DNA from 3 places in the Enterobacter sp. MG-EB028 genome. Region 3 is predicted to be linked to each of the others. Evidence: predicted binding sites of a transcription regulator. Region 3 holds the regulator's gene; each other region holds the start of a gene.
The links. The regulator sigma-54, encoded in region 3, starts transcription at its own class of promoters, with help from an activator protein. The targets are predictions, from matches to a motif close to GTTGGCACANNTTTCGCTNT.

Region 1: the regulator sigma-54 is predicted to act here: its motif matches at 2,866-2,885, upstream of glnA (glutamate--ammonia ligase).
Region 2: the regulator sigma-54 is predicted to act here: its motif matches at 6,206-6,225, upstream of glnK (P-II family nitrogen regulator).

The regions. Positions count from the first base shown of each region.
Region 1 covers NZ_CP195079.1:4,804,963-4,812,370, reverse strand. The annotation lists gene glnG (nitrogen regulation protein NR(I)) at 1-139, opposite strand, end outside; gene glnL (nitrogen regulation protein NR(II)) at 151-1,200, opposite strand; gene glnA (glutamate--ammonia ligase) at 1,370-2,779, opposite strand; gene typA (ribosome-dependent GTPase TypA) at 3,158-4,981, shown strand; gene ompL (porin OmpL) at 5,033-5,719, opposite strand; gene ACR42C_RS22740 (MFS transporter) at 5,794-7,218, opposite strand; gene ACR42C_RS22735 (MFS transporter) at 7,262-7,408, opposite strand, start outside.
Region 2 covers NZ_CP195079.1:1,118,526-1,125,933, forward strand. The annotation lists gene cof (HMP-PP phosphatase) at 1-816, shown strand, start outside; gene ACR42C_RS05185 (PLP-dependent cysteine synthase family protein) at 858-1,904, opposite strand; gene ACR42C_RS05190 (Lrp/AsnC family transcriptional regulator) at 2,020-2,478, shown strand; gene ACR42C_RS05195 (SmdA family multidrug ABC transporter permease/ATP-binding protein) at 2,509-4,281, shown strand; gene ACR42C_RS05200 (SmdB family multidrug efflux ABC transporter permease/ATP-binding protein) at 4,274-6,055, shown strand; gene glnK (P-II family nitrogen regulator) at 6,276-6,614, shown strand; gene amtB (ammonium transporter AmtB) at 6,650-7,408, shown strand, end outside.
Region 3 covers NZ_CP195079.1:4,265,254-4,272,661, reverse strand. The annotation lists gene arcB (aerobic respiration two-component sensor histidine kinase ArcB) at 1-1,140, shown strand, start outside; gene elbB (isoprenoid biosynthesis glyoxalase ElbB) at 1,373-2,026, shown strand; gene mtgA (monofunctional biosynthetic peptidoglycan transglycosylase) at 2,023-2,748, shown strand; gene npr (PTS phosphocarrier protein NPr) at 2,787-3,059, opposite strand; gene rapZ (RNase adapter RapZ) at 3,056-3,910, opposite strand; gene ptsN (PTS IIA-like nitrogen regulatory protein PtsN) at 3,956-4,447, opposite strand; gene hpf (ribosome hibernation promoting factor) at 4,530-4,817, opposite strand; gene rpoN (RNA polymerase factor sigma-54) at 4,840-6,273, opposite strand; gene lptB (LPS export ABC transporter ATP-binding protein) at 6,321-7,046, opposite strand; gene lptA (lipopolysaccharide ABC transporter substrate-binding protein LptA) at 7,053-7,408, opposite strand, start outside.

The DNA of each region.
Region 1 (7,408 bases), 540 kb from region 3:
TTTTGGTGGTGAGTGCGTCGAGCACTTCGCTGCCGCTCTCAAACGTCGTGCAGCTTAATCCTGCCCCTGTGAGCGCGCGTTCAAGCACCCAACGGATGGAGCTATCGTCATCGACTACCCAGACTATCCCTCGTTGCATAAACGTCACCTTTATTTTTTAATCGGCAGGAAAACCGAAAACTCGGTATGTCCCGGCCAACTGGTAAATTCAATTTTTCCGGAGTGCTGATCGATCAAGCTGCGGGCGATAGATAAGCCCAGACCCGTACCGCCTTCGCGCCCGCTTACCATCGGGTAGAACAGGGTGTCCTGCAGATGCGCAGGAATACCGGGACCGTTATCCTCAACGTCGATACGGGCCGCCAGACGATAGCGCACGCCGTGCAGCGTGAGCTGGAAGGCGGTGCGGGTGCGTAAAATAATCTCGCCGCCTTCCGGCCCCAGCGCCTGCAGGGCATTGCGCACAATATTCAGCAGTACCTGCTCAATCTGATCGGGGTCATGCGCCAGTTCCGGCAGGCTGGGGTCGTAATCACGCACCAGCGTGACGTTCTCCGGCAGTTCCATGGAGACAAGCTTCACCACCCGTTCAGCCACTTTATGAATGCTTTCTGAAACGTGCATGCCGGGTTGCTGCGGCCCAAGAAGACGATCAACCAGGTTACGCAGGCGGTCCGCCTGCTCAATGATGACGTTGGTGTACTCCGCCAGCGCAGGGTCGGGCAGCGCTTTGGTCAGAAGCTGTGCCGCGCCGCGTAACCCACCCAGCGGGTTTTTGATTTCATGCGCCAGACCACGCACCAGGTCACGGGCGGCAATTTGCTGCGCATGCTGCAGCTGTTCCTGGCTCAGGCGACGCTGGTTATCCATCGGCGCCATTTCGAGCAGGATCATTCCCTCGGGAAGTCGTTGCGCGGTAAGCGACAGAATGTGCGAGCGCCCGTCGATCACCAGCGTCACTTCGTTATCGGTAAACCCCTGGCCGGCCTGCAAGCTTTCCTGCATCAGGCCAATATTCAGCGAAAAATAGCTCAACAACTCAGGAAGCGGGGTGCCAAACAGTTTGCGTGAACTCTGGGCGAGCAGCTGTTGCGCCGCCGGGTTGGCGTAATGGACGGCCAGCTCGTCGTCGACCAGCAAAATACTGTTAATTAAAGAATTGAGGATCTGCCCAGCATCGGGCAGCGTGCCAGTTGCCATTCAGCAGTCTCCTGGAGTAGTTGCACTATTTTAGTGCAGTATAGCGGTTTCGGCGTAAAAAGCGCGTGAGATCAGGTTGTTGGTGGAGAAAAAAGCCCATCCGGAGATGGGCTAAAAGTTTCCACGGCAACTACCCCCGGCGCTTTTCACGCCGGGTAAAACAACTAAATTAAACGCTGTAGTACAGTTCGAACTCAACCGGATGCGGAGTCATACGCACGCGGTCGTTCTCTTCAGTACGCAGAGCGATGTAGGCATCGATAGCGTCGTCAGTGAATACGCCACCTGCGGTCAGGAACTCGCGGTCTGCGTCCAGCGCCTGCAGGGCTTCTTCCAGAGAACCCGCAACCTGTGGGATCTCTTTCGCTTCTTCTGGCGGCAGGTCGTACAGGTTTTTGTCCATCGCTTCGCCCGGGTGGATCTTGTTCTTGATACCGTCCAGACCGGCCATCAGCAGTGCTGCGAAGCACAGGTATGGGTTAGCCGCTGGGTCCGGGAAGCGCACTTCGATACGACGCGCTTTCGGAGAAGCTACCACCGGGATACGGATAGAAGCAGAACGGTTACGCGCAGAGTAGGCCAGCATTACTGGTGCTTCGTAGCCCGGGACCAGACGCTTGTAGGAGTTGGTGGTTGGGTTCGCCAGGGCGTTGATCGCTTTAGCGTGTTTGATAACACCACCGATGTAATACAGCGCCTGCTCGGACAGACCAGCGTATTTGTCGCCAGAGAACAGGTTGGTACCGTTCTTGGACAGAGACATGTGGCAGTGCATACCGGAACCGTTATCGCCAAACATTGGTTTTGGCATGAAGGTCGCGGTTTTACCGAAACGGTGCGCAACGTTGTGCACAACGTATTTGTAGATCTGAATTTCGTCCGCTTTTTTGGTCATGGTGTTGAAGCGGGTTGCCACTTCGTTCTGACCAGCAGTCGCCACTTCGTGGTGGTGCGCTTCAACAACCAGGCCCATCTCTTCCATCACCAGACACATGGTGGAACGGATGTCCTGTGCAGAGTCGACCGGAGGAACAGGGAAGTAACCGCCTTTCACACCAGGACGGTGACCTTTGTTACCACCTTCGTATTTGGTGGAAGAGTTCCATGCACCTTCGATGTCGTCGATAGCCACGTGGGAACCGGAAATAGAGGCACCGAAGCGGATGTCGTCGAACAGGAAGAACTCTGGCTCTGGCCCGAACAGAACGGTGTCCGCGATGCCGGTAGAACGCAGGTACTCTTCAGCGCGTTTAGCGATAGAACGTGGGTCGCGGTCGTAGCCCTGCAGCGTGCCTGGCTCGAGGATGTCGCAGCGGATGATCAGGGTTGGTTCTTCGAAGAACGGATCAATGACCGCAGTGGTTGCGTCTGGCATCAGAACCATGTCGGATTCGTTAATGCCTTTCCAGCCACCAATGGAGGAGCCGTCAAACATTTTGCCTTCTTCAAAGAATTCGGCGTTCACCTGATGAGCAGGGATTGTGACGTGCTGTTCTTTACCTTTGGTATCGGTGAAGCGCAGATCAACAAACTTCACTTCATGTTCGTTCAGCATCGTCAAAACGTGTTCAGCGGACATACTTAACTCTCCAGATTGGTCATTGTCGTCGTGGTAACGAGGTCTTCAATTTCTGTTTGTACTGGCTGTTGCCATGTATTTTTTATAAAGCGAAATCTGTGCCAACTTTTAAAACACCCCAAAAAGGCGTTATCATGCGCACCATAGTGCAAAAGGGCTGCACCATGATGGATTTGTTGCACCAGTATAGTGCTTCATTGTGAACATTGAGCACCATATTGGTGCAATTTACGTTAAAGTGCCCTTTTACCGCTCCGTGAAAGCGATCACAAAGCATCTCTGCAATACTTGTTTGCGGGGGATGTTTGTGATCCTGTTTTGTAGTGCGATTAATCCGTGTACAATAACGCGCTATTTCTAAATGCCTGAGGCAAAGTTGTGATCGAAAATTTGCGTAACATCGCCATCATCGCGCACGTTGACCATGGTAAAACTACCCTGGTTGATAAGCTGCTGCAGCAATCCGGTACGTTTGATGCACGTGCCGAAACCCAAGAACGCGTGATGGACTCCAACGATTTGGAGAAAGAGCGTGGGATTACTATCCTCGCGAAAAACACCGCGATTAAATGGAATGACTACCGTATCAACATCGTTGATACCCCAGGGCACGCCGACTTCGGTGGTGAAGTTGAACGTGTAATGTCCATGGTAGACTCCGTTCTGCTGGTCGTTGACGCAATGGATGGCCCAATGCCACAGACGCGCTTCGTGACCAAAAAAGCTTTTGCCCATGGTCTGAAGCCAATCGTTGTTATCAACAAAGTTGACCGCCCTGGCGCGCGTCCTGACTGGGTTGTTGACCAGGTATTCGACCTGTTCGTTAACCTCGACGCGACCGACGAGCAGCTGGACTTCCCTATCGTTTACGCTTCTGCACTGAACGGTATCGCAGGTCTGGACCACGAAGACATGGCTGAAGACATGACCCCGCTGTATCAGGCGATTGTTGACCGTGTCCCTGCGCCAAACGTTGACCTGGAAGGCACCCTGCAGATGCAGATCTCCCAGCTCGACTACAACAACTACGTTGGCGTTATCGGCATTGGCCGTATCAAGCGCGGTAAAGTGAAGCCTAACCAGCAGGTCACTATCATCGATAGCGAAGGCAAAACCCGTAACGGTAAAGTCGGTAAAGTACTGACTCACCTGGGTCTTGAGCGTATCGAGAGCGACATCGCTGAAGCGGGCGACATCATCGCGATCACCGGTCTGGGTGAACTGAACATCTCCGACACCATCTGCGATCCGCAGAACGTCGAAGCGCTGCCAGCCCTGTCCGTTGATGAACCAACCGTTTCTATGTTCTTCAACGTCAACACCTCTCCGTTCTGTGGCAAAGAAGGTAAGTTCGTTACCTCTCGTCAGATCCTTGACCGCCTGAACAAAGAGCTGGTGCACAACGTTGCGCTGCGCGTTGAAGAAACCGAAGACGCTGATGCGTTCCGCGTTTCTGGTCGTGGTGAGCTGCACCTGTCTGTTCTGATCGAAAACATGCGTCGTGAAGGTTTCGAGATGGCGGTTTCCCGTCCGAAAGTTATCTTCCGCGAAATCGACGGCCGTAAACAAGAGCCGTTCGAAAACGTCACGCTGGACGTTGAAGAGCAGCACCAGGGTTCTGTGATGCAGGCGCTGGGCGAGCGTAAAGGCGACCTGAAAAACATGAATCCAGATGGCAAAGGCCGCGTACGTCTCGACTACGTGATCCCAAGCCGCGGCCTGATCGGCTTCCGTTCTGAGTTCATGACCATGACCTCCGGTACCGGCCTGCTGTACTCCACCTTCAGCCACTACGACGACGTTCGTCCGGGCGAAGTGGGCCAGCGTAACAACGGCGTGCTGATCTCCAACGGTCAGGGTAAAGCGGTTGCGTTTGCGCTGTTCGGCCTGCAGGATCGCGGTAAGCTGTTCCTGGGTCACGGTGCTGAAGTTTACGAAGGCCAGATCATCGGTATTCACAGTCGTTCTAACGACCTGACCGTAAACTGCCTGACCGGTAAGAAACTGACCAACATGCGTGCGTCCGGTACTGACGAAGCAACGGTTCTGGTTCCGCCGATCAAGATGACGCTGGAGCAGGCTCTGGAGTTCATCGATGATGACGAACTGGTAGAAGTGACGCCACAGTCAATTCGTATCCGTAAGCGTCACCTGACCGAGAACGATCGTAAACGTGCTATGCGCGGTGCGAAAGAAGACTAATACGGTCAATCCGTAGTAAAAAAAGCCGCTGATCCCTCAGCGGCTTTTTTATTAGAACGAATACCGTAACCCCAGGCGGATTCGGTACTGCTCCCGGTTGTAGTCATTCCATCTATCCAGCCACTGTAATTCGAGGTACGGCAGCCAGTTTCTGTCGATCTTATAGCTGAATTTATTGGTAATTTCCCAGTGATGATCTTTGCCATTTTTGCTGTGGTAATCATTCACCCGCTGGAAAAAGTGCGGTTCAAAGGTGTAGAAAAACGCATCCGTCACTTTGAAATTCCAGTAGTTGGCAAATTCGTGCGTGTCGTTTTTATCCATCTGCCCGTTATAGTCCGGCGTATCGTAATTGTTATGGTTATAGCGATAGCGGAACGTCAGATTAAACCAGTCCGTAAATTTGTAGTTGGTATCTAAATAAACTGCGCCACCGGACCCCGCGCTGCTGTCGTTAATCAACCCGCCGGGCTGGAAGGTGAGTTTGTCGGTCGGTTTAAAGAGCGGATACCACCCCTCTATTTCGTTATAGCTGTGCTTAAGCTCATCCCATTTGCCCACGTTATAGGCGTTGGTAAACATCAGCCCCGCGCCCATATCGAAGTTATAGCCCGCACGCAGGATCACCTCGTGCAGCTCAGAAGCCGTATTGTAGGCTTCGCGGGTTTCGACATAGGCCCCGGCAAATACCGGGCAGGACACAGACGACACGATCAGTACAGTGATGATTCTTTTCATAATTTGTCCATGTATCAGGTACAGAAAGGCCTCCCTCCTGATAAACAGGAAGGACATAATGGCCGGATTTATAGTTATAAAGTGACTGCTGACGCTTTATTGTTGGTGGTTATCTCAGGGGTATTCGCGGTTTGTTTTTTCCGTTTTCCAATCTCCTCGATAATAAAGGCGAAGCGCGCTTCGTTGAGTTTATAAAACAGCCCCATGGTCACGGCGGCGACAATCGCCAGACCGCACGGCCAGAGGAAAATCAGCTGACGCAAACCCAGCAGCGTGCCCGCGCTCTGTACCGCATGGGGAACGTAGCCAATCTGGGTCAGCATGATGCCGGGCAGGAAACCTGCGAGCGCGGCGGAGATTTTGCGCGAGAAGGTATAGCCGGTGTAAACCGACCCTTCGGCGCGAATGCCGGTTTTCCACTCGCCGTAATCGACGGTATCCGGCACCAGCGCCCAGTTCAGGCTGTTCACAAATGCCGTGCCGAAGAAGGCCATGCAGGAAAACAGCACGAACAGCAGGGAGCTGGTCCCCCAGAAGAAGTTCAGCACGTCGCCCACTGCCCACAGCGTCAGCCCGCCCAGATAGACCGGCTTCTTGCCAAAGCGCTTCACCGCGCCGGGGACCAGAAACACGCCAATCAGAATGCAGCCCATGCTGAAAAAGCCCATCCACGACAGCAGATGCAGATCGTTCAGCACGTACTGGGTGTAATAAACCTGGATCGCCAGCTTGATGTTGAAGGCGGCGAGGGTACACAGATTGGCGATGCACAGCACCAGCAGCGGTGGATTGCGGAAAATCGCGCAGAACGATTTCAGAATGCCGGGCTTATGGTGATCGGGCGTAAGCTCCACGTAGCGTTCTTTCACGCCGCTGTAGCACCACCACATGCAGAACAGGCCGCCGGTAACGAACACCAGCGCGGCCACCAGATAACCGAGGGAGGGCTGGCTGACGAACAGCGCCTGGATGGGCATAAAGCCGACGGTGCAGAGCAACAGCCCCACCGTAGCGCCGCCCTGACGCCATGCCGCAAGCTGCGCGCGCTCGTTCGGGTTTTTGGTGATGGCCGGGACCATCGCTCCGTAGGCGCAGTTCATCAGGCTATAGCAGAGACCAAACATCATGAAGAGCACGGTGGCGAGGGCCGTTTTCACCGTCAGGCTAAAGTCGTTGGCCATAAACTGCGCCGTCGCCACCAGCGCCACCGGAACGGAGGCGTAAAGAATGAACGGCCTGAATTTTCCCCGCGCGCCGATGTTACGTCGGGAGTCCAGCAGCACGCCGGTCAGCATGTCGGTGAACGCGGTAAAAAACTTTGCCACCAGGAAAATAATGCCGCCATAGAACGCAGGCATGCCCAGTTCGTCCGTGTAAAACTTCAGCAAATACAGCGTGCCAATACACAGCATCAGGTTCGAGCCAAAATCGCCCATCCCGTAGGCGCACTTCTCTCGCAGGCTCAATTTCAGGGTTAACGGATCACTGTTATGTGTCATGGTCGATCCTCAGAGCGCCCAGCCGGGCGCTCTATCTCGTCATTTAGGCCGTACGTTTGCGCAGTTCGATCTCTTCAACAATGCGCACATACATCTTCTCGTTGAGGTTATAGAAGCAGCCCATCGCCACGATGGTGATGATCGCCAGCAGGCTCGGGTAGATAAATATCAGCTGCCGCAGCCCTTCAAC
Region 2 (7,408 bases), 1.7 Mb from region 3:
GCCCGGCTCGCTGCATTTGATATGGACGGTACGTTGTTAATGCCGAATCACCGTCTGGGGGAGAAAACGCTGAGTACCCTCAAGCGCCTGCGCGAGCGTGATGTCACCCTGACGTTTGCTACGGGTCGCCACGTACTGGAGATGCGTCATTTGCTGGGCGCGTTTTCCCTGGATGCGTTTTTAATCACCGGCAACGGGACGCGCATTCACACCGTTGAAGGGGAGGTGCTGCACCGCCAGGATCTCAACCCGGAAGTGGCGGACATCGTGCTGCACAGTACCTGGGACACGCGGGCCAGTATCCACGTCTTTAACGATCAAGGCTGGTTTACCGGAAGCGAAATCCCCGAATTATTGCACGCGCATGTTTATAGCGGCTTCAAATACCAGCTTATCGATCTGCGTCGGATCCCCGCCCACGCGGTGACCAAGATCTGCTTCTGTGGCGATCACGACGATCTTTGTCGCTTACGGATTCAACTGAATGAGGCGCTGGGCGACCGGGCGCACCTGACCTTCTCGGCGGTAGATTGTCTGGAAGTGCTGCCGGTGGGCTGTAACAAAGGTTCCGCCCTGGCGGTACTGAGCGACCACCTGGGCTTAACGCTGCAGGATTGTATGGCGTTTGGCGACGCCATGAATGACCGCGAAATGCTGGGCAGCGTGGGGCGCGGTTTGATTATGGGGAACGCGATGCCGCAGCTGATCGCAGAGCTTCCTCATCTGCCGGTTATCGGACACTGCGGTAACGAAGCGGTGTCCCATTTTTTGACGCATTGGCTGGACAACAATAACCTCCCATATTCCCCCGAATAGTGAGACCCTTCCAGCAAGCCAGACTTCGGTCTGGCTTTTTTTTATTTCAGCAGCTGCGCAATCTGCGCTTTCCACGGGGTGATGTCGCCGATGTTGGCCTGTACCCACTCCGCATTGTAGTAGGTTTCAAGATAGCGCTCTCCGCTGTCGCAAAGCAGCGTGACGATGGAGCCGGTACGGCCTTCCTCGCGCATGCGTGCCGCAAGCTGCAGTGCGCCCCACATGTTGGTGCCCGTTGATGCACCAACCTTGCGGCCGAGCTGCGTCTCCAGCCAGTGCGCGGTGGCGATGCTGGCAGCGTCCGGCACGCGAAGCATTTCGTCCACCACATCCGGGATGAACGACGGTTCCACGCGCGGGCGCCCAATCCCTTCAATTTTACTGCCCACCGGGCTGCGCAGGCCGGCATCGCGGCTTTGCCAGTAGTCGAGGAAGACGGAGTTCTGCGGGTCAACCACCATCAGTTGGGTATCGTAGCCCTGACAGCGGATGTAACGTCCGATAGTCGCTGACGTGCCGCCGGTACCGGCGCTCATCACAATGTACGATGGAACCGGATGCGGCTCGTGGGTCATCTGGCGGAAAATACTGTCGGCAATGTTGTTATTGCCGCGCCAGTCGGTTGCGCGCTCGGCGAAGGTGAACTGGTCCATATAGTGGCCGTTTAGCTCGCGGGCCAGCATTTCAGAGGCGGCGTAGATTTCGCAGGCGCTTTCCACAAAGTGGCAGCGTCCGCCGTAAAATTCGATCTGCTCGATTTTACGTTTTGCGGTGCAGGAGGGCATCACGGCGATAAACGGCAGGCCCAGCAGGCGGGCAAAATAGGCTTCGGACACCGCCGTTGAACCAGATGAGGATTCAATGATGGTGGTGCCTTCTTTAATCCAGCCGTTACATAAACCGTATAAAAACAGGGAGCGCGCCAGGCGATGCTTCAGGCTACCGGTAGGATGGGTACTTTCATCCTTCAGGTAGAGCTGAATACCGTCAAATCCCGGCAGGGAAAGGCGAATCAGGTGCGTATCCGCCGAGCGCTGATAATCGGCATTGATTTCACTGATGGCATGTTTAACCCAGGTGCTATTCATCGTAGTTATCCGTTTGTCATTTTGTGCCCAGCATAGCGAAAAGCACAGAAAAAATTGTTGCTATCTGGCCTTTAAAATAGAATGAAGGGAGAAAAATTTTCTCTGTGAGGTGGGTATGCTAGATAAAATTGACCGCAAGCTCCTTTCATTGCTGCAAAGTGACTGTACCCTCTCTTTGCAGGCGCTGGCAGATGCCGTTAATCTGACCACCACACCGTGCTGGAAGCGCCTAAAAAAGCTGGAAGATGACGGTATTCTGCTGGGCCGCGTCGCGTTACTCGATCCCGAAAAACTGGGGCTTGGGCTGACGGCATTTGTGCTGATAAAAACTCAACACCACAGCAGCGAGTGGTATTGCCGCTTCGTCACTCAGGTGTCTGAGATGCCCGAGGTGCTCGGCTTCTGGCGTATGGCCGGCGAGTACGATTACCTGATGCGCGTCCAGGTGGCTGACATGAAGCGCTATGATGACTTCTACAAGCGGCTGGTGAACAGCGTCCCGGGCTTGTCGGACGTCACCTCAAGCTTCGCCATGGAACAGATAAAGTACACCACAGCATTACCCATTGAATAACTTCGTAAAATACCTTCAGGAACAAACCGCGTGCGATTATTTGCCCAATTAAGCTGGTACTTTCGTCGGGAGTGGCAACGCTACCTCGGTGCAGTCGCCCTGCTTATTATCATTGCCATTTTGCAGCTGATCCCGCCGAAGGTGGTGGGCTACGTCGTGGATGGCGTCACTGAACAGCATTACACCACCGCACGGGTGTTGATGTGGGTCGGCACGCTGGTGCTGACGGCGGTCATTGTTTATCTCCTGCGCTACGTCTGGCGCGTGCTGCTGTTTGGTGCGTCCTATCAGCTGGCCGTTGAGCTGCGCGAAGATTTTTACCGCCAGCTGAGCCGACAGCATCCTGAGTTTTATCTCCGCCACCGCACCGGGGATCTTATCGCTCGCGCGACTAACGACGTCGATCGCGTGGTTTTTGCCGCCGGGGAAGGGGTGTTGACGCTGGTGGACTCGCTGGTGATGGGCTGCGCGGTGCTGATCGTCATGTCCACGCAGATCAGCTGGCAGTTGACCCTGCTTGCCCTGCTGCCGATGCCGCTGATGGCGCTGGCGATCAATCGCTACGGCGAACAGCTGCACGAGCGCTTCAAGCTGGCGCAGGCGGCGTTTTCATCTCTGAACGATCGCACCCAGGAGAGCATGACCAGCATCCGCATGATCAAAGCGTTTGGCCTGGAAGACCGACAGTCCGCGCTGTTTGCCGCCGATGCGGCAGACACGGGGGCGAAAAACATGCGCGTAGCTCGCATTGACGCCCGGTTTGACCCGACGATTTATATCGCAATCGGCATGGCAAACCTGCTTGCCATTGGCGGCGGGAGCTGGATGGTGGTGCAGGGCACGCTGACCCTGGGGCAATTAACCAGCTTTGCGATGTATCTGGGGCTAATGATCTGGCCGATGCTGGCGCTGGCCTGGATGTTTAACATTGTTGAGCGCGGCAGCGCCGCCTACAGCCGCATTCGCGCCATGCTGGCCGAAGCCCCGGTGGTCAATGACGGCAGCGAAGCGGTGCCGGAAGGGCGCGGTGTCATGAACGTCGACGTTCGTAAATTTGTCTATCCGCAAACGGAACATCCGGTGCTGGAGAACGTTAGCTTTACGCTGCAGCCGGGCCAGATGCTGGGCATCTGCGGCCCAACGGGGTCCGGTAAAAGTACCGTTCTCTCTCTGCTGCAGCGCCACTTTGACGTCACCGAGGGCGATATTCGTTTCCATGATATCTCCCTGACGAACCTGCTGCTGGACGAGTGGCGCGGTCGCCTGGCGGTCGTCAGCCAGACGCCGTTTTTATTTTCGGACACCGTGGCGAATAACATTGCTCTTGGTCATCCGTTGGCGACGCAGGAAGAGATCGAACACGTGGCGCGCTTAGCCAGCGTACATGACGATATTTTGCGCCTGCCGCAGGGCTATGAAACGGAAGTCGGGGAACGTGGCGTCATGCTCTCCGGCGGGCAGAAACAGCGGATCTCGATTGCCCGCGCGCTGCTGCTGAATGCTGAAATCTTGATCCTGGACGATGCGCTTTCCGCCGTGGACGGCCGTACCGAGCATCAGATTCTGCATAACCTGCGCCAGTGGGGCGACGGCCGCACGGTGATTATCTGCGCCCACCGTTTGTCAGCGCTCACTGAGGCCAGCGAAATTCTGGTCTTACAGCACGGGCACATTGCCCAGCGTGGGCAGCATGAAGCCCTTGTCGAACAGCCGGGCTGGTATCGCGATATGTATCGCTATCAACAGCTTGAGGCGGCGCTGGACGATGCGCCGGAACAGGATGAGGAGGCCGCCAATGCGTAAGCTCGGAACGATGTGGCCGACGCTCAAACGTCTGCTGGCTTACGGCTCGCCGTGGCGTAAACCGCTCTCCGTGGCCGTGCTTTTACTCTGGATTGCGGCGATTGCTGAGGTGAGCGGCCCGCTGCTCATCAGCTATTTTATCGACAACATGGTCGCCAAAAGCTATCTCCCGCTGGGTCTGGTAGCGGGCTTAGGCGTGGCCTACGTTGGCCTGCAGCTGGCGGCGGCAGGGCTGCACTATGCTCAGTCGCTGCTGTTCAACCGTGCCGCCGTGGGCGTCGTTCAGCAGCTGCGCACGGATGTGATGGACGCGGCGCTGCGCCAGCCGCTCAGTGAGTTTGATATCCAGCCGGTCGGGCAGGTGATTTCGCGCGTGACCAACGATACCGAGGTGATCCGCGATCTGTACGTCACCGTGGTCGCGACGGTGTTACGCAGCGCGGCGCTGATTGGCGCGATGCTGGTGGCGATGTTCAGCCTCGACTGGCGCATGGCGCTGGTGGCGATTACCATCTTCCCGGCGGTGCTGATCGTGATGGTGATCTACCAGCGATACAGCACGCCGATTGTGCGCCGGGTTCGCGCCTATCTGGCCGACATCAACGATGGTTTCAACGAAGTGATTAACGGCATGAGCGTCATCCAGCAGTTCCGCCAGCAGGCCCGCTTTGGCGAGAGGATGGGGGAAGCCAGCCGTTCGCACTACATGGCGCGTATGCAGACGCTGCGCCTGGACGGTTTCCTGCTCCGTCCGCTGCTCAGCCTTTTCTCTGCGCTGGTGCTTTGCGGGCTGCTGATGCTCTTTGGGCTGAGCTCAAGCGGTACGATCGAAGTCGGCGTGCTGTACGCCTTTATTAGCTATCTCGGACGTCTTAACGAGCCGCTGATCGAGCTCACTACCCAGCAATCGATGCTGCAGCAGGCGGTCGTCGCCGGTGAGCGCGTGTTTGAGCTGATGGACAGACCGCGCCAGGCCTACGGCAATGATGAGCGACCTCTGCAAAGCGGGGATATTGCCTTTGATAACGTCTCGTTTGCCTATCGCGAAGACCGGCTGGTGTTGCAGGACATTACGTTGGATGTTCCGTCGCGCGGTTTTGTTGCGCTGGTAGGTCATACGGGCAGCGGCAAGAGCACGCTTGCCAGCCTGTTGATGGGCTACTACCCGGTCATGCAAGGCGAAATTCGCCTCGACGGACGCCCGCTCGCGTCTCTCAGCCACAACGTGTTGCGTAAAGGCGTCGCGATGGTGCAGCAGGATCCGGTCGTTCTGGCCGATACCTTCTACGCTAACGTGACCCTGGGGCGGGACTATACCCAGGAGCAGGTCTGGGACGTGCTGGAAAAAGTGCAGCTGGCAGAACTGGCGCGTGGGTTTAGCGATGGGATCAATACGAAGCTGGGCGAGCAGGGGAACAACCTCTCCGTGGGGCAAAAGCAGCTTCTCGCGCTGGCGCGGGTGCTGATCGAAACCCCGCAGGTGCTGATTCTGGATGAAGCGACGGCCAGCATTGACTCCGGCACTGAGCAGGCCATCCAGCAGGCGCTGGCCGCCGTGCGCGATCATACGACTCTGGTGGTGATTGCCCACCGCCTTTCCACCATTGTCGATGCCGATACCATTCTGGTGCTGCACCGGGGACAAGCCGTGGAACGCGGCACGCACCGTGAACTGCTGGAAGCTAAAGGACGCTACTGGCAGATGTACCAGCTTCAGCTTGCGGGCGAAGAGCTGGCCGCCAGCGTGCGTGAGGAAGAGTCGCTCAGCGCCTGATGCACCAAAACAAAGCAACGCGCTAACAGTCATTCCTGTTGGTGCAATACTGAAACGCACCGTGCACCGACATGGTGCGTTTTTTTTCGCCGGTTCGTTAATGAAGACGGCGTAACGCTCGTCGCACCGCTTTTCCCCCTCGTTTTCATTTCTGGCACACCCCTTGCAATACCTTCTGCGTGAGCTGCGGCCATTACCGAATTCTGACTGGAGGGGATCTATGAAGCTGGTTACGGTGGTAATCAAACCATTCAAACTCGAAGACGTGCGTGAAGCGTTGTCTTCAATGGGTATTCAGGGACTGACTGTCACCGAAGTGAAAGGCTTTGGTCGTCAGAAGGGTCATGCCGAGCTTTACCGCGGGGCGGAATACAGCGTTAACTTTCTGCCAAAAGTAAAAATTGATGTCGCGATTGCTGACGATCAGCTTGATGAAGTGATTGATGTGATTAGCAAAGCGGCCTACACCGGCAAAATTGGCGACGGCAAAATTTTCGTTGCCGAACTGCAGCGCGTCATTCGCATTCGTACCGGCGAATCTGACGAAGCGGCACTGTAAATAACGCCTGGCACACAGTGATAGGGATCGAGAAAATGAAGATAGCAACACTTAAAACGGGTCTGGGTTCGCTGGCACTGCTGCCGGGCCTGGCGCTGGCTGCCCCTGCCGTGGCTGACAAGGCCGATAACGCCTTTATGATGATCAGCACCGCGCTGGTACTGTTCATGTCTATCCCGGGCATTGCGCTGTTCTACGGCGGCCTGATCCGCGGCAAAAACGTTCTCTCCATGCTGACGCAGGTTGCCGTGACGTTCGCGCTGGTCTGCGTGCTGTGGGTGGTTTACGGCTACTCGCTGGCCTTCGGCACCGGCAACGCCTTCTTTGGTAACTTCGACTGGGTGATGCTGAAAAATATTGAGTTGACCGCGCTGATGGGCAGTTTCTATCAGTATATTCACGTTGCGTTCCAGGGCTCGTTCGCCTGCATTACCGTCGGGCTGATCGTTGGCGCGCTGGCGGAGCGCATTCGTTTCTCTGCCGTCCTGATCTTTGTGGTGGTCTGGCTGACCCTCTCCTATGTGCCGATTGCGCACATGGTCTGGGGCGGTGGTCTGCTGGCAACGCACGGCGCGCTGGACTTCGCGGGCGGTACCGTTGTTCACATCAACGCCGCGGTAGCGGGTCTGGTGGGGGCGTACCTGATTGGCAAACGCGTGGGCTTCGGTAAAGAGGCGTTCAAACCGCACAATCTGCCGATGGTGTTTACCGGTACGGCTATCCTTTACTTTGGTTGGTTTGGCTTCAACGCCGGTTCCGCCAGTGCAGCAAACGAAATCGCCGCGCTGGCCTTC
Region 3 (7,408 bases):
CTGCGTCAGATCCTGTGGAACCTCATCAGCAACGCGGTGAAATTTACCCAGAAGGGGCAGGTGGCGGTGCGTATCCGCTATGACGAAGGCGACATGCTGCACTTCGAGGTGGAGGACTCCGGGATTGGTATTCCGCAGGAGGAGCAGGACAAAATTTTCGCGATGTACTACCAGGTGAAGGACAGCAACGGCGGGAAACCGGCCACCGGCACCGGGATTGGCCTGGCGGTGTCTAAACGGCTGGCGAAGAGCATGGGCGGTGACATCACCGTTGCCAGCCAGGCAGGCAAAGGGTCAACCTTCACGCTGACGGTGCATGCGCCGGCGGTGGCGGAAGAGGTAGAGGATACCTTTGAAAACGACGATATGCCGCTACCTGCGCTGCATGTCCTGCTGGTGGAGGATATTGAGCTTAACGTGATTGTAGCGCGCTCGGTGCTGGAAAAACTTGGCAACAGCGTGGATGTCGCGATGACCGGTAAGGCCGCGCTGGAGATGTTTACACCGGGCGAATATGACCTCGTTCTGCTGGATATCCAGTTGCCGGATATGACCGGGCTGGATATCTCGCGTGAGCTGACGCGTCAGTACGCGGCTGACGAACTGCCGCCGCTGGTGGCGCTGACGGCGAACGTACTGAAAGATAAAAAAGAGTATCTCGACGCCGGTATGGACGATGTACTCAGCAAGCCTCTGGCGGTGCCTGCTCTGACCGCCATGATCAAGAAGTTCTGGGATACCCACGATGAAGAGGAGAACACCATGACGCCTGTTGATAGCGCTAAAGCCCAAACGATACTCGATACCGCGATGCTGGAGCAGTACATCGATCTGGTGGGCCCGAAACTGATTACCGACGGTCTGGCGGTGTTTGAAAAAATGATGCCGGGCTATCTGAGCGTGCTGGAGTCAAACCTGACGGCGCGTGACCAGAAGGGCATTGTCGAAGAAGGGCATAAAATCAAAGGCGCGGCCGGCTCGGTCGGATTACGCCACCTGCAGCAGCTGGGCCAACAGATTCAGTCGCCTGATTTACCTGCATGGGAAGATAACGTGGGTGATTGGGTTGAAGAGATGAAACAAGAGTGGCAGAACGACGTTGCGGTGCTTAAAGCCTGGGTGGACGCCAGAAAAAAATGACCCCGGCTAGACCGGGGTGCGCGAATACTGCGCCAACACCAGGGAAATCGTGGCTGCGCCTGTTTTTTAAAGTAATTTTCGAATCGGCGCCGCCGGAAAAATTTAGGCCGCACGCAGATAAGATAGCAAATCTTAAATGGTTTGTTACATGAATCAGTGAAATGTGTGAAGCATAGCGTTTTAATCAAAATTATTAATGCGCTTCAGCGAGTTGCAAAGAAGGAGCGTCAAGATGAAAAAAATTGGTGTCGTCCTCAGCGGATGCGGTGTTTTTGATGGTTCAGAAATACATGAAGCCGTAATCACGCTGCTGGCCCTTGCTAAACAGGGAGCAGAGGTTATTTGTTTCGCGCCAGATAAAAATCAGGCGGATGTGATTAACCATCTGACCGGTGAGCCGATGGCTGAAACGCGCAACGTGCTGATTGAAGCCGCGCGTATTGCCCGAGGAGAGATTCATCCGCTGGCGCAGGCAGAGGCCGCTGAGCTGGATGCACTCATTGTTCCGGGCGGCTTCGGCGCCGCGAAAAACCTCAGCACCTTTGCCGCCGAAGGCGCCGCGTGCAGGGTGGACCCTGATTTAAAAGCGCTGACGCTGGCGATGCATGCGGCGGGCAAGCCGCTGGGCTTTATCTGTATCGCACCGGCCATGCTGCCAAACATTTTCGATTTCCCGCTACGGCTGACGATCGGAACAGATATTGATACCGCAGAGATCGTCGAGGAAATGGGAGGCGAACACGTTCCGTGCCCGGTCGATGACATTGTGGTGGATGAAGACAACAAGGTCGTCACCACGCCCGCGTATATGCTGGCGCAGAATATTGCGGAAGCCGCCGTGGGCATTGAAAAGCTGGTAGCCCGGGTGCTGGTGCTGACAGAATGAGGCGTCAGTTTTCCGCAGGCGCATGGGTGAAACGCCTTCTTCTACGCACCTTTCTCGTGCTGGCGGTGTTCTGGGGAGGCGGGCTGGTCGTGTTCAGCATTTTGCCGGTACCGTTTTCAGCGGTCATGGTTGAGCGCCAGCTTAGCGCGTGGTTCTCCGGTGATTTCGGCTATGTTGCCCATTCTGACTGGGTGAGCTTGGAGGACATCTCTCCGTTCATGGGGCTGGCGGTTATCGCGGCGGAAGATCAGAAATTCCCGGAGCACTGGGGGTTCGATGTGGCCGCGATTGAAAAGGCGCTGGCCCACAATGAACGTCATGAAAACCGCGTGCGCGGTGCATCAACGCTGTCGCAGCAGACGGCAAAAAACCTGTTCCTGTGGGATGGCCGAAGCTGGGTGCGAAAAGGGCTGGAAGCGGGGCTCACCCTGGGAATGGAAACGGTCTGGAGCAAAAAGCGCATTCTAACCGTTTATCTAAATATCGCCGAGTTTGGCGAGGGGGTATTTGGTGTCGAAGCTGCATCACAACGCTATTTTAATAAACCAGCCAGCAGGCTGAGCATGTCGGAGGCGGCGCTGCTCGCGGCTGTTCTGCCTAATCCTATCCGCTTTAAGGCCAGCGCCCCGTCAGGGTACGTGCGAAGCCGTCAGGCGTGGATCATGCGCCAGATGAATCAGCTGGGCGGAGAGGGGTTTATGCAGCGTAATAATCTTATGTAGGGCGGGTAAGCGCAGCGCCACCCGCCGAGGGGGGAACGTTAGTCTTCGTCGAACCCGGCGTTAAACAGCGCAATTACCGCCGCCAGGGCTTCCTCTTCCTGAGGACCGGTGGCTTCTACCTCAATCTGACGCCCTTTGGCGGAGTCCAGCATCAGCAGCGCAATCACGCTGTTGGCTTCCGCTTCGGTGCCTTCGTCATTACGCAGCAGCACTTCTGCATCGAAACCCTGCATCAGCTCAAACAGCTTCATCGCCGGGCGCGCATGCATGCCCAGCTTATTGGTGATCTCAACGGTTTGTTTTACGGTCATGTTTTACGTTTTTCCAGCGTGCGATGACGGGACTGAACGTTCTTACCGCGCGAGCGGAAATAGTCGGCCAGCTGTTCGGCGATGTAGACCGAACGATGTTTACCGCCGGTACAGCCAATCGCCACCGTCAGGTAGCTACGATTGTTTGTCTCCAGCATAGGTAACCATAGCTCAAGGTAGCTTCGCGTCTGGTAGATAAAATTGTGAACTTCTGTGTGCCGGTCGAGGAACGCCGCGACGGGTTTATCCAGGCCGGTCATTGGACGCAGTTTGGGATCCCAGTGCGGGTTCGGCAGGAAGCGCACGTCGAAAACATAGTCCGCATCAATCGGAATACCGTGCTTAAAGCCGAAGGATTCGAACACCATCGTCAGTTCGCGCTCGCGTTTGCCCAGCAGGCGGGTACGCAGCATTTCCGCCAGCTCGTGGACGGACATCTCTGAGGTGTCGACTATCAGATCGGCTCGGGAGCGCAGCGGCTCCAGCAGATCGCTCTCTTCATCGATTGCGCTCTCCAGCGAGAGATTCTTGCTGGATAGCGGGTGCAAACGACGGGTATCACTGTAGCGGCGGATCAGGGTATTGCGGTCGGCATCAAGGAACAGCAGCTGAGGCGAGAACGCGTCAGGCAGGTTACTCATTGCCTGTTCGAAGATCTCCGGGGATTCGGGCATGTTACGCACGTCGATACTGACGGCGGCGGAGGTTTGTCTCTCCGCTAGCGTGCGTGCCAGATCGGGCAATAACACGACCGGCAGGTTATCGACGCAGTAAAAACCCATGTCTTCCAGCGCACGCAGGGCGACGGATTTTCCCGACCCTGAACGACCGCTGACAATCATCAGCACCATGTTCCGTTTCTCCTCAGGACAACAGATGTGAAGGCCATCACCTGGTTATGCGTCATCCTGATTGCCTTCTGCTTCAGTGATAATTTGATAAAGCTCTTCATCACTTTGGGCCGAGCGCAGTCGACGGCAGATGGTTTTATCCGCCAGACGTTTAGCAACCAGCGAAAGCGTATGCAGATGGGTCTTGGTCTGGTCGGCAGGCACCAGCAGCGCGAAGAGGAGATCGACGGGCTGGTTATCAATGGCGTCAAAAGCGATTGGCGTTTCCAGCTGCACAAACACACCGACGGCACGCAGGGTGTCCTCTTCCAGCTTGCCGTGCGGGATCGCGATACCGTTGCCGATACCGGTACTGCCCATCTTTTCACGGGTCAGAATCGCTTCGAACACCACCTGCGGCGGCAGGCCCAGCTGTTTTGCAGCCAATTCACTGATGATCTCCAGCGCACGTTTTTTGCTCTGGCAGTGAACGGCACTGCGGGTACATTCCTGGTTAAGGACATTGCTCAGTTGAAGAGCGGAATCGTTGTTTATCATAATTTCACCTAAGCGCTAACTGTACAAATGGCCTGTTGTGTTTCACAACAGGCCGTCCTGCACCCGTTAACTGCCCGGACAATTAGTGTTGTTTCAGTTTATCTTTATGTTTATTGAGCTGTCGCGCAAGCTTGTCAATCAAGCCGTCGATAGCCGCGTACATGTCCTGCCCTTCCGCACTGGCATGGAGCTCACCCCCGTTTACATGCAGGGTCGCATCCGAGATATGAGTCACTTTCTCCACTTTTAACACAACGTAGACCTGGTTGATCCTTTCGAAATACTGTTCAAGTTTCGCGAACTTAGCGTTCACGAAGTCACGTAAGGCCTCAGTAATCTCGACGTTGTGTCCTGTGATATTGAGCTGCATAGTGTCTTCCTTATCGGTTGTGTCAGACCAGCTGTTTACGCTGGTTAGACGGCGGAATGGATAAAGACTCTCGATACTTCGCAACAGTACGACGTGCCACCATAATACCCTGATCGGACAGCATGGTGGTCAACTTACTGTCACTTAGTGGCTTCGCGGGGTTCTCCGCGGCGATCAACTTCTTCACCAGTGCGCGAATCGCCGTTGACGACGCTTCGCCGCCGCCCTCGGTGTTCACATGGCTGGAGAAGAAATACTTAAGCTCAAAAATACCGCGCGGACTGTGCAGATACTTCTGCGTGGTGACGCGGGAAATGGTGGATTCATGCATCTCGACGGCCTGGGCGATATCCGCCAGTACCATCGGTTTCATATACTCTTCGCCCTGCTCAAAGAATGCCTGCTGCTGTTCGACGATGCAGCGGCTCACGCGCAGCAGGGTATCATTCCGGCTCTCCAGGCTCTTGATCAACCATCGCGCTTCCTGAAGATTGCTGCGAATATATTGATTGTCGGAGTCGTTGCGCGCGCTGGTGCACATAGAGGCGTACTGCTGGTTGATTTGCAGGCGAGGGATGCTGTCAGAGTTCAGTTCAACGACCCAGCGGTCATTGTGTTTTCTGACCAGCACGTCCGGGATAACGTACTCGGGTTCGCTGGTCTGGATCGACTGACCGGGACGCGGATCGAGAGACTGGATCAGATTTACCGCCTCTTTCAGCACCTCTTCCTTCAGGCGCGTCACGCGCATCAGGGTGCGGAAATCGTGGTTAGCCAGAAGATCCAGATGATCGCTGATGATTAAGCGCGCCTCGTCGAGCCACGGCGTCTCTTTGCTGAACTGAGAAAGCTGGATCAGCAGACAGTCGCGCAGGTCCTTCGCGGCCACCCCGACCGGATCGAAGCGCTGGATGCGTTTCAGTACCGCTTCAATCTCCTCAATCTCAATCTCTTCATCGCCCATGCTTTCCAGAATGTCGTCCAGCGTGACGGTCAAATAACCGGTGTCATCAACGGCGTCGACAATCGACGTGGCAATGGCGCGGTCGGTATCGGAGAAGGGGGTAAGCTCTACCTGCCACATCAGGTAATCCTGCAGCGACTGGGTGGTTTCGCCCTGGTAGACCGGTAGCTCGTCGTCCTGGTAGTCTGCACGCGTGCCGGAAGGGGTGCCGGCGGTATAGATTTCATCCCAGCTGGCATCCAGCGGAAGCTCGTCCGGCATCTCTTTTTGTTCGAGTGCATCCGCGGTGTCGAGCGCTTCTGTATCCTGTGACTGCTGGGTGTCTACCTCGTCATGAAGATCGGCTTGCTCCAGCAGGGGATTGCTGTCCAGCGCCTGCTGGAGCTCCTGCTGAAGTTCTAACGTGGACAGCTGCAACAGGCGAATTGCTTGCTGTAGCTGCGGCGTCATCGCCAGCTGTTGGCTGAGCCTTAATTGCAAACCTTGCTTCATGTTCAGAGCATTTTTCTCCGGTTCGGCGTTACGTTACCTCTACCCTATCAGAGTCTGAAGTCTTCCCCAAGATAGACGCGCTTAACATGATCGTCTTCGAGGATCTGCTGCGGCGTACCGTGGGCGATCAGATTGCCCTGGCTCACGATATATGCGCGTTCACATACCGCCAGCGTTTCACGAACGTTGTGGTCGGTGATCAGCACGCCAAGCCCGCTGTCACGCAGATGCTCGATAATGCGTTTAATGTCGATAACGGAGATTGGGTCAACGCCCGCAAATGGTTCATCCAGAAGGATAAACTTCGGATTGGCGGCCAGCGCGCGCGCAATCTCAACACGACGGCGTTCCCCCCCGGACAATGCCTGGCCCAGGCTGTCGCGCAGGTGCTCGATGTGAAACTCTTCCATCAGCTCGTTGGCGCGATCCTGACGCTGTTCGTTGGTCAGGTCGTCGCGAATTTGCAAGACCGCCATCAGGTTATCAAAGACGCTCAGACGACGGAAAATAGAGGCTTCCTGCGGCAGATAGCCGATGCCACGGCGCGCGCGCGCGTGCAGCGGCAGCAGGCTGATGTCTTCATCGTCAATAATAATGTTGCCGGCATCGCGCGGCACAATACCAACCACCATGTAGAAGGTGGTGGTTTTACCCGCACCGTTCGGGCCAAGCAGGCCCACAATTTCGCCGGAGTTGACGGTCAGACTGACATCTTCTACGACACGGCGGCCTTTGTAAGCCTTCGCGAGATTTTTTGCAGTTAATGTTGCCATAGCGAATTAGTTACTCTTCTTCTGTGCCGGGGCCTGGCCCTTGCCTTTGTCCTGCAGCTGCGACGGAACCAGCACGGTGGTTACGCGTTTGCCTTTCTCGCTGGAGGCCTGCATTTTTTGCTCTTTAACCAGATAGGTAATCTGGTCACCGGTAATATTGCTGTCCAGCTGTTCCAGATAGGCGTTTCCGGTCAGGATGACCAGATCCTTCGCCAGCTCATAGTGCATATGCGAGGCGTGGCCCTTCACCGGCTTGCCGTTGTCCTGCATCTGGTAGAAGGTGGCCGGGTTGCCGTAGCCATCAATGATCTCTTTGCCCTGCTCGCCGCCCGGACGGGTAACGACCACCTTATCGGCATTAA